2 regions of the Shewanella sp. W3-18-1 genome follow, and region 2 is predicted to be linked to the other one. Evidence: predicted binding sites of a transcription regulator. Region 2 holds the regulator's gene; the other holds the start of a gene.

Region 1 (5,554 bases), 1.8 Mb from region 2:
CCTGCAACAACCCAGTGTAAAGATTGCCATTGGAAATGATCCCCTATGACCGGATGTGCACCAAGCTCAGATGCCACAAGATCAGCCACAGTCATCTCACTCGCCTCCTCATCTAAGTCCAAACCATAGATAGGGGCCAGATCAGCTAACTTGACATCAGTCTCAATAAAGAAATCACCGAAGAAACGTGGAACTTCCTTAGTTTCAGGTGCTTGGCTAAAAAGATGGCTTAATGCATCTAAACTTCGCTCCTGACCTAGAACACAGAGTATATCTCCCGCCTCTAAGCAAGTACTACCAGAGGGATGCAATAGTTTGTCTCCCCTAAAAACAGCCGCAATACGCGTACCATCAGGCATCGATAACCGTTTTAAGGGCTCACCAACACACCATTTATTTTCGCTCAAACAGTAAACAAAGACCTCCCATTCACTACTCGGATAAATTTCAACACCCGAGCGTGAAATGGGGAGCGGCTTTGGGGGCAGTTCCACCTTTGCCAAGCGCGCTGCCGTGGTTAACGAAGCTCCTTGGATCAGCAGCGAGACTAGCACGACGAAGAAAGCTAAGTTGAAATATAACTGAGCCCCTGGCAGGCCCGCCATCATAGGAAATACTGCTAAGATGATCGGTACAGCGCCGCGTAACCCCACCCAAGAAATAAACCAACGATCCCGGCTACTAAAGCTTTTAAAGGGCAATAAGCTCAGCCACACAGCCAGAGGACGGGCGAATAAGATCATCCCAAATGCCAAGGCAAAACCAGGCAGCAAAATATCAAATAAATCAGAAGGGGTAAGTAGCAAGCCTAAGACAAGGAACATACCGATTTGGCTGACCCAAGTCATACCATCGAGTACGTTTAAAATAGAATGACGACCACGAGTGGGTTTATTACCGAGGAATAATCCGACTAAGTAAATGGATAAAATGCCACTTCCACCCAACTTGTTAGATACAGCATAGATAATCAGTCCGCCACTTAAGACTAAAATTGAGTAAAGCCCCTCTGCAAGCTTACTTAAATTAACCAGTTTCCATAGCAGCCAACCACCGCCTAAACCTAAACAAATTCCCAAACCAAACTGTTTAATAAAGCTTACCAGCATAAAACTAACCGAAAGCTCAGTATCAACATTAGCCAAAATAGCAATTAATGTGACGGTTAAAAATACCGCCATAGGATCGTTACTACCGGACTCAATTTCCAAGGTTGCCCCAACCCGCTCATTAAGACTTCGTCCTTTAAGTAAGGAAAATACCGCTGCCGCATCAGTCGAGCCCACAATAGCCCCAACCAGTAACCCCTGCAGCCAATGCAAATCAAACAACCATGCGGCCATCAAGCCAGTAATACTGGTGGTAATCGCAACGCCAAAAGTCGCCAAGGATAATGCAGGCCATAGCGCCACCCTAAAACTGGCTACGCGCGTGCGCATACCGCCGTCGAGCAAAATAATCGCTAAGGCTAAGTTACTGACTAAATAAGCTGTGGAGTAATCATCAAATTGGATACCACCAAGACCATCTTCACCAGCCAAAATACCTACAGCAAGGAAAATCAATAAAATTGGAATGCCTAAACGGGAAGACATAGGACTAAGCAAAACACTCACTGCTGCAAGCAAGGCACCGATCAGAAAAAAACTATTGATGGAATCTGCATCCACACATGCCTCCTTAAATACAGGTTGTTTAGTTAAACGATAGACAAATCACCGAGGTTAAAAATGACTCAACTTACAATTTTTATGATTTTATATTAGCACAAAAATAGCGAATTATTGGAGCGTTAAATATTAAATTTCAATCATCTACAGACAAATAGCTTCAACAGTAACTTTGTATTAGCTTTGATGTAAAAACCAGTAAAAAATTCTAAATTCACGATAACACCAACAACCCAATAAATTGCAATTAAAATAGCTAAATATCAATACATTAAGAAAACAACCATTCAATTAAAACCCACCTCATTGACGTTAAAACCAAGCAATAACGCAATAGAAACCCCGATATACTATGAAAATTAGCACAAACAATAAAAATACCAATAAAAATAGTAAGTTCTAGGATAAGAAGCCTAAATACGATTGTTTTAAAGACACAACTCAATAAATAGTGTCATAAAAACAATAATTGTCATTATGACACTTTAAAAACGTATCAAAAAGACACTCATACAATAAATATTCATTTAATTTCAATAGGATAAATGTTGGCACATTTCCAGCTATAGATAACACAAAGGTATCAAAATGACGTTGTATTAAGGGGATTTATGAGCAAACAAAAACTCACAGTAATTGCACTATTATTAGTGTTAATTGCTTCATTTACGGTACTGCTTAGTATTGGCAGTGAAATTTATCGAGAAAAACCACCCATACCAACAGCCTTTACCGATGCCAGTGGACACACAGTGTTTAGTGGACAAGATATAGAACAAGGCCAATTAGTATGGCGATCTATGGGAGGTCATCAACTGGGTTCCATTTGGGGACATGGTTCTTATGTTGCCCCTGATTGGACCGCCGACTGGTTACACAAAGAAGCGGAGGCTTGGCTCAACATACGCGCAATGGAACAATATCAACACCCCTTTGAACAACTGACTAATCCTGCAAAGGCTGGTTTAGAACAGGCACTAAGGGATGATTTGCGTCGTAATACTGTAGAACAACATGCTGATGGCACGAGTATTATCAGATTATCTACAACACGAGTTGAAGCCATTAATAAGGTCAGCCAGCACTACCTCTCATTGTTTGGTAGCGATCCTGAGCTAAAAAACTTACGCGAGCAATATGCAATGAAAGAAGGCACTGTGCCCGATCTTGCCCGCCGTGAGCAACTCAATGCTTTTCTCTTCTGGGGGGCGTGGGCCGCAATCACTGAACGTCCAGATGCTTCATATACTTATACAAATAACTGGCCCTTCGATCCGCAGCTAGGCAATACCCCAACCTCGGATAATATTGTTTGGTCAATCCTCAGTATTGTCACTTTAATCGCAGGAATTGGTGGCTTAATCTGGCATCACGCCAGTGGTAAACACGAAAGCCTACCTAAACCTGCCGAGCAAGATCCACTATTCTTGGCTAAACCAACCGCCTCACAAAAAGCGGTTGGTAAATACTTTATTACCGCTATTGGCCTCTTTCTACTACAAATTTTACTCGGTGGTATTACCGCCCACTATGCGGTAGAAGGTCAAGAATTCTACGGTTTCCCCCTTGCAGAAATCCTCCCCTATTCAGTCACTCGTACTTGGCATACTCAATTAGCAGTATTCTGGATTGCCACTGCTTGGCTAGGCACAGGATTATATATTGCCCCAGCATTATCAGGTCATGAGCCTAAATATCAACGCCTCGGTGTTAACGTGCTATGGGTCGCCTTAGTCATAATTGTAGTTGGTTCAATGGCTGGTGAGTGGATGGGAGTACAGCAGTACTTTGATCTTGATATGAATTTCCTTTTCGGCCATCAAGGTTATGAATACATAGATTTAGGCCGCGTATGGCAAATACTATTGTTAATTGGATTATTAATTTGGTTGGCTCTAGTCACTGCGGCAATGAAACCCGCGCTCAAAGTCCAAAGTGAAATGCGCCCCGTTATATGGGTACTTTACGCCTCCTGCGTCGCTATTGGATTATTCTATGGCGCAGGTCTTTTTATGGGGAAACACTCTAACCTCGCGATTGCCGAATATTGGCGTTGGTGGGTGGTGCATTTGTGGGTTGAAGGCTTCTTTGAGACCTTCGCCACCGCCGTTATCGCCCTGATGTTAGTGCGTCTTGGTTTAATACGTGGTCGCAGCGCCAACAGCGCCGTACTTTTTACCACTGTGATCTTTTTAACTGGCGGGCTCATTGGCACCTTACACCACCTCTATTTTACCGGAACACCCACATCCGTTATTGCTTGGGGTGCGATTTTCTCCGCATTAGAAGTAGTCCCATTAGCCATTATTGGTTTTGAAGCGATGGAAACGTATCGCCTACGCAAAGCCAGTCACTGGATGCAAAGATATCATTGGGCCATTATGTTCTTTGTCGCTACTGCGTTTTGGAATTTAGTTGGGGCAGGCATACTTGGGTTCCTAATCAACCCACCTATCGCCCTTTATTACATACAAGGCTTAAACACAACGGCAACCCATGCTCATGCGGCATTTATGGGAGTATACGGTATGTTAGGCATGGGCTTGATGCTCTTCTGTCTACGCGGATTAACAGGCAAGATGCAATGGAATGAAAAAATGCTAAAAGGAGCCTTCTGGAGCCTCAATATCGGTCTTGCCGCTATGGTCTTTATGTCACTGCTACCTGTGGGCATTACACAATTCTTTGCCGTCATCGACCATGGATATTGGTATGCTCGCTCGCCTGAGGTTATCCACAGCCCATTAGTCGAACGACTCGTCTGGATGCGCATGTTTGGGGACGTTATTTTCAGTGTCGGCGGTTTGTTGATGGGAGCATTCCTATTCGATCTGATTAAAAAAGCACTGAATAAAACACCGCAAGTTCAGCATGAATTACTCGAACCCAATCGCTAACGCCCTCTTTTAAACTTGTCCAAGGCATCATTTACGATGCCTTGGACTTATAGTTTAACAGCGGTGAGTCTAGCCACAGTCAGTCTAGCCACCATGCATCAAACTGGATTTTATTGCGTCGGTTACATAATAACTCAACTTACCAGTTCAAAGCAGACTGGCATTGTTTAAACTACCTGTGTCAATATCACAATTATTTATACCCACTGGATACACTGGAGTTTGTATGGCATTAAGTCAAACCGAACTGACCCGTATTGCCCTTGATATCACTTCAGGTTTAGGTCATAGGGATCGTTTCTCACGTTTACTGGATACCGTAAGACAAAATCTCCACTGTAATGCCGCGGCACTGCTCACTTTCCATGGACAATACTTTACGCCACTGGCGATCAATGGCTTAAATGACGATGTGCTTGGTAGACGATTTATCCTCAGTGAACACCCTAGGCTTGAAGCCATCGCAAGGGCGGGGGATATAGTGCGTTTTCCCGCTGATAGTGAATTGCCCGATCCCTACGATGGTTTAATTCCGAATCAAGCTGACCAACTAAAAGTACACGCCTGCATTGGTCTGCCACTCTTTTCCAATGAACGTCTTATCGGGGCTGTCACTATCGATGCGTTTGATCCCCTTCAATTTGATCAATTTAGCAATACCGAGCTACGCAGTTTAAGTGCTATCGCAGCCGCCTCATTAAGCAATGCATTATTGGTAGAAAAACTTGAGCGTTTGGCCCTTAATAGCCACGCCAGCCATACAGAAGAAAATGCCCCAAACTTGAATACGGATGGCGAACTCATTGGTCATTCTCCCATCATACAAAGTCTAAATCGAGAAATCGAAGTCGTTGCCCACAGTGATCTCAATGTATTAATCCTAGGCGAAACAGGTACAGGAAAAGAATTAGTCGCTCAAGCCATACATCAAAAATCAGCAAGAGCGACTAAAGCCTTAGTCTACCTAAATTGTGCCGCCCTCCCCGA
Region 2 (5,554 bases):
ATCTGCCAAATGAACTTGTTTACCAGGGGCTGGCGATTCAAAAACTCAGCTACAGGTTCGTCTAGGCCTGTTAATGGACGCAATGCTAACTCCCAATGGGGGTTAGGTAAAAAGCGCACATCGAACATAAAGTCGGCTTCTGTAGGCATGCCATTTTTAAAGCCAAAGGACTCAAAGTAGATGACTAATTCTTTATCAACGCTACCAAGAAGAATTTGTCTGACTTGATCGCTTAAATCATAGATATTTAAATTTGAAGTATCTATGTAGTGATCTACCAGTTTGGACATAGGTTCGAGCAGTTTTCCTTCAAGTTTAATGGCTTCTTGTAGGGATACTCGACTTTTAGATAACGGGTGCAGGCGGCGTGTTTCACTGTAGCGTTTAAGTAACACTTTATCGCTTGAATTGAGGAAGAAGCTGGTAATCTCCGTCCCTGCTGGCAGGTTAGAAAGTTGCTGAACCAGCACTTTATCTTGCTCTGGCATATTACGAACATCGACACTAATGGCGACAAGATCGTTACTGCCTTTGAGTTGCTCAAGCAAACTGCCTATTAGTGGCAAGGGAAGATTATCGACACAATAATAGCCGAGATCTTCAAGTACCCTAAGTGCGACAGATTTGCCTGAGCCAGAGCGGCCTGACACTATGACCAGTTTCATCCAGTGATTACCTGATAGAGTTCCGTTTCATCATGCGTCTTACGCAGTTGTTTTAATATTTGTTTATCACTTAGCTTTTCTGCCATGCACGACAGCGTGCTTAGGTGCTGTTGGCATTGATCCGCCGGCACAAGCAGTGCAAACAAAATATCAACAGGTTGCTTATCGATAGCGTCGAAAGCTATCGGTTCCTCACATTTTACGAGTATTGCAATGGGTTGTGTAATATCGGTTAATCGACCATGTGGAATGGCGATACCGTTACCTATACCTGTGCTCCCCATCTTTTCGCGCGCCACAAGGCTTTCGAAGATCTCTTGAGATGAGAGGGTGGGGTACTGGGCAGCGGCTAAGTCACTGATGAGTTCCAGTACCTTTTTTTTACTGCCCGGAGTGGCGCAGGTAGTGCACTCCGGCCTCAGTATGGTACAAAGTTCCATTATTAGTGTTTTGTTAACTTCTCTTTGTGTTTAATAACCTGACGATCAAGTTTATCGATCAGGACGTCTATGGCAGCATACATGTCAGTATGCTCTGAAGTTGCAAAAACTTCACCACCGGTGAGGTTGATTCGCGCTTCGGCAATCTGTTGCATTTTCTCAACATTGAGCACAACGTGCACATTATGGATCTGTTCGAAATGGCGTTCAAGTTTTGAAAATTTTTCCTCTACATATGCCCGTAACGATTCAGTAATCTCGATATGGTGTCCAATGAGCTTTATTTGCATAGAAACGTCCTCCGATATCCATAGTAGGCTATAAACTTTTACGCTGATTGGAAGGGGGAATAAGCATTGCTTCTCGATACTTCGCAATGGTTCTGCGCGCAACATTTATTCCCTGTTCTGCCAGAAGTTGTGCCATCTTGCTGTCGCTTAATGGTTTTTTCTGGTTTTCCGCGGCAACCAGTTTTTTAATAAAGGCTCTGATTGCTGTGGATGAGCACTCACCGCCATCGTCAGTCCCGACATGGCTTGAGAAGAAGTATTTTAGTTCAAAAAGTCCCTTAGGGGTATGCATGTATTTTTGAGTTGTGACCCGTGAGATGGTCGACTCATGCATTTCAACCGCTTCGGCTATATCGTTAAGTACCATAGGTTTCATGGCTTCTTCACCGTACTCAAAGAAGCCTTGTTGGTATTGAACGATACAATTGGCCACTTTGAGTAAGGTGTCGTTACGACTTTCTAAGCTCTTGATAAACCATTTGGCTTCCTGCAGATGGCCACGAATAAATTGGCTATCTGCTTGGCTTTTTGTGCTGCGAGCCATGGCGGCATATTGCTGGTTTACATTGATTTTGGGCATGCAATCTGGGTTGAGTTCTACCACCCAACGGCCATTTTTCTTCGATACCGACACATCTGGGATCACATATTCTTCATCTATCGGTGTGATCAACAAACCTGGGCGAGGGTTCAGCGTTTGTATCAGTGCGATACCATCCCGAAGTTCATCTTCCTTCAGTTTGGTTTTACGCATTAACAGCCTAAAATCGCGAGCAGCGATCAGATCTAAATGATCTTTGATCAACATGCGGGCATTTTCGAGATGTGGTGTGTCCGGCGAAAAATGGGATAGCTGGATCAGTAAACATTCGCTGAGATCTCTTGCTGCAACACCAACAGGATCAAAGTGTTGGATACGCTTAAGTACAGCTTCGACTTCGTCCAACTCAATCTCAGGGTTTCCCATCGCTTCGAGAATATCTTCAGTGCTTTGGGTGAGATAGCCCTGATCATCAATAGCATCAATAATGGCCGTGGCAATGGCAAGATCGGTTTCAGAGAAGGGGGTGAGGTTTTTTTGCCATTCTAAATGTTCATGTAGGCCCTCGCTGGTTTCCCCCTGAAAGGGCATGTCATCTTCTCTACTGCCACCCGAACCTGAGTTGGGTGAGGCGGTAAACACTTCATCCCAAGTGGTATCCATGGGAAGTTCATCTGGCATCGATTCTTTGGTCAAGGATTCTGCGGTATCAACAGTGGAGCTATCTTGTTCGGGTGGCAGTGGGCTTGATTCGCTGAAATCTGTGTCTGATAAATTCTGGTTGCGTTCTGTAGGTGCGTCAAATTGCTCATCTTCCAGCTCAAGAAGAGGATTAGAGTCTAAGGCTTGCTGGATCTCTTGTTGTAATTCCAATGACGAGAGCTGCAACAGACGAATCGCCTGTTGTAATTGTGGCGTCATGGTTAACTGTTGGCCCAGTTTGAGCTGGAGTGACGCTTTCATGTTACCGCTGATCCCTACGTTATTATTTTTGAATGAGGCCGTTTGTTATCAGTGAGTGGAGTCTAGTCGCAATAATTTTATGCTATGGACTCCGCTGGAGTAACTATAGCCTGAATTGTTCACCTAAGTACACAGCCCTAACTTGCTGATTGTCTAAGATCTCTGCAGGAGTTCCCTCGGCAATCAGGTTTCCGTGACTCACAATATAGGCATGTTCACATACGTCTAATGTTTCTCGGACATTGTGGTCTGTGATAAGTACGCCTAAGCCACGACTCTTAAGTTGTTCGATAATTTTTTTGATATCGATAACGGAAATCGGATCAACGCCCGCAAAAGGCTCATCGAGCAGAATAAACTTGGGATTGGCCGCGAGGGCGCGGGCAATTTCAACTCGGCGACGTTCACCGCCCGATAAGGACATCCCTTGGCTATCGCGAATATGGGTAATATGGAACTCTTCGAGTAGGTGCTCCAGTTCTTCTTCGCGTTCTTCGTCTTTTAGCTCTTTACGGGTTTGTAATACCGCCATGATATTGTCGTGAACGGTCAGCTTACGGAAGATACTGGCTTCTTGTGGTAAGTAACCAATTCCTTTGCGGGCGCGAAGATGCATAGGATCTGCTGTTAAATCATCATTGTCGATAAAAATATGGCCTTTATCGCTTTTTACTAACCCAACCACCATGTAAAAGGTCGTGGTTTTACCTGCACCATTTGGGCCTAGCAAACCAACAACTTGGCCAGTTTTGACTGTCAGACTGACGTCTTTAACCACTTGGCGGTTTTTGTAGCTCTTGGCGAGGTTTTGTGCTCTTAGGGTAATTTGGGTCATTGAGAGTCCTGCTCTTTCACAGGTTTATCTGCGGGTGTTTGGGGTTTGAGATCATCCTGATAGCTTTCGGGTTGAATAATGGTTATCACGCGGTCATCACCATTCCCTGTGCTTTCTGCGATCAGTTTTTGTTGAATGATGTTGTAACGAATGAGGTTACCTGTCACTTGACTACCCGCTTGATCGAGGGAGGCCGAACCTGTGAGTGTTAATGTTCTTGTTGCCATTTCATAGCGAATTTCTTTAGCACTAGCAGATGCAGGGCGACCGTCATCTAAGATTTGGGTGTAAGTCGCGGGGTTGCCTGTTGCCACTAAGATTTTACTGGTTTCACCATCGGCAGAAAATGCGCGCAGCTCTTGTGCATTGATTTTAATCGAACCTTGGGTGACTTCTACTGGGCCAAAGAAGATGATTTGGTTGTTTTTAATATCCGCCGTTTGGCTCACAGCCTTGATTTTCACTTCTTGCTGCAGATCTGCGACTTTTGCATAAGTGCTCATGCTCATTATCAGCATTAAGCTGGCAAGTAATATCTTATTTTGCTTCATAGGTTCCTACTACCTGACTGGTCAATTGGACTTCCTGCGCGTTCAGGTCCGCATAAAGGCCTTGCCCTTGGATATTAAAATCTTTCCCTGTGACGTAAATGATACGGTCAGAGGTCATTATCATAGTGTTTAGATCAAGTTCTAAAAAACTAGTCGATAAGGTTTGTATCGGCTCTTCTGGGCTGATGGCATCGATAATAACATTATTTTCTAATACAACCTTGCCTGTTTCTTTGTTGAGTTGTCCTTGATCCGCTCTGATCTGCCATTGTGCTTTACCTTGGTCAGGATAAACAAGGTATACAGGTTGAGTGAAATAGGTTTGGCTTTTTAGCTCATAGTGTTCCATGTGTTTGGCGGTGACACGGCTATTCACTTGACCTTGTTCATTGAATTCAATGCTACGCAGATCTTCAATAATGTAATCAGGACTATCTGGGTTATTCAAGCTGTTGTCTGTTTCGTTACCCCGCTTTTGTTGTACTTGCCAGTAGAGGATGAGGGCAGTACCAAAAAAGGCAATGATAGCGAGGGTCACACGACTCATATGCTCATCCCGTGGGCCGAAGTGAACTTATTTTGGCTTAACAGCAGTAAATCGGTTAATTCCCGTAGCGCGCCATGTCCACCGTTGAGGTTGGTGACAAAGTGTGCCTGTTGGCGGACATAGGGATGACCATCGGCGACACATACTGCTAAACCTACCGCGTTCATCACCGGAAGATCGACAATATCATCCCCGATGTAGGCCACTTCTTCTGGGATGACATTATAGTGTGATAGTAGGGCTTGATAAGGCTCGAATTTATTATCAACACCTTGATAAATATCTGTAATGCCTAGGGCAGTCATACGATTGGCAACAATCTTAGATTGGCGACCTGTAATAACTGCCATGTTAAAACCGCTGGTCAGTAGCGAGCGAACACCATAACCATCACGGGTATGAAATGCTTTAAGTTCTTCACCTGCATTACTTAAATAAATGCGCCCGTCAGAAAATACGCCATCAACATCACAGATAAGCAGTTTTATTTTTTGTGCTCTTTGCCAAACATCATCGCTGATAGGGCCGTAAAATCCTTGCTGTGGCATTAAATAACTCCTGCTTTAACCAAATCGAGCATATTAAGTGCTCCGATAGGATGGTGATCTTTGTTTATCACGATTAAACCATTAATATTTTTACTATCCATAACTTGTAGTGCTTGAGCCGCAAGTGCGCTATCGGTAATTGTGATGCAATTGCGAGTCATCACATTGGCAATT

What was found. The regulator sigma-54, encoded in region 2, starts transcription at its own class of promoters, with help from an activator protein. The targets are predictions, from matches to a motif close to GTTGGCACGNNNNTNGNNT.
Region 1: SPUTW3181_RS04505 (nitric-oxide reductase large subunit) is a predicted target of sigma-54. The motif match lies at 2,218-2,236, and genes of this name have one in related genera.

The regions. Positions count from the first base shown of each region.
Region 1 covers NC_008750.1:986,303-991,856, reverse strand. The annotation lists gene SPUTW3181_RS04510 (potassium/proton antiporter) at 1-1,670, opposite strand, end outside; gene SPUTW3181_RS04505 (nitric-oxide reductase large subunit) at 2,282-4,567, shown strand; gene norR (nitric oxide reductase transcriptional regulator NorR) at 4,794-5,554, shown strand, end outside.
Region 2 covers NC_008750.1:3,933,603-3,939,156, reverse strand. The annotation lists gene rapZ (RNase adapter RapZ) at 1-665, opposite strand, end outside; gene ptsN (PTS IIA-like nitrogen regulatory protein PtsN) at 662-1,105, opposite strand; gene hpf (ribosome hibernation promoting factor) at 1,108-1,395, opposite strand; gene SPUTW3181_RS17950 (RNA polymerase factor sigma-54) at 1,424-2,899, opposite strand; gene lptB (LPS export ABC transporter ATP-binding protein) at 3,003-3,734, opposite strand; gene lptA (lipopolysaccharide transport periplasmic protein LptA) at 3,731-4,285, opposite strand; gene lptC (LPS export ABC transporter periplasmic protein LptC) at 4,272-4,832, opposite strand; gene kdsC (3-deoxy-manno-octulosonate-8-phosphatase KdsC) at 4,829-5,380, opposite strand; gene SPUTW3181_RS17925 (KpsF/GutQ family sugar-phosphate isomerase) at 5,380-5,554, opposite strand, start outside.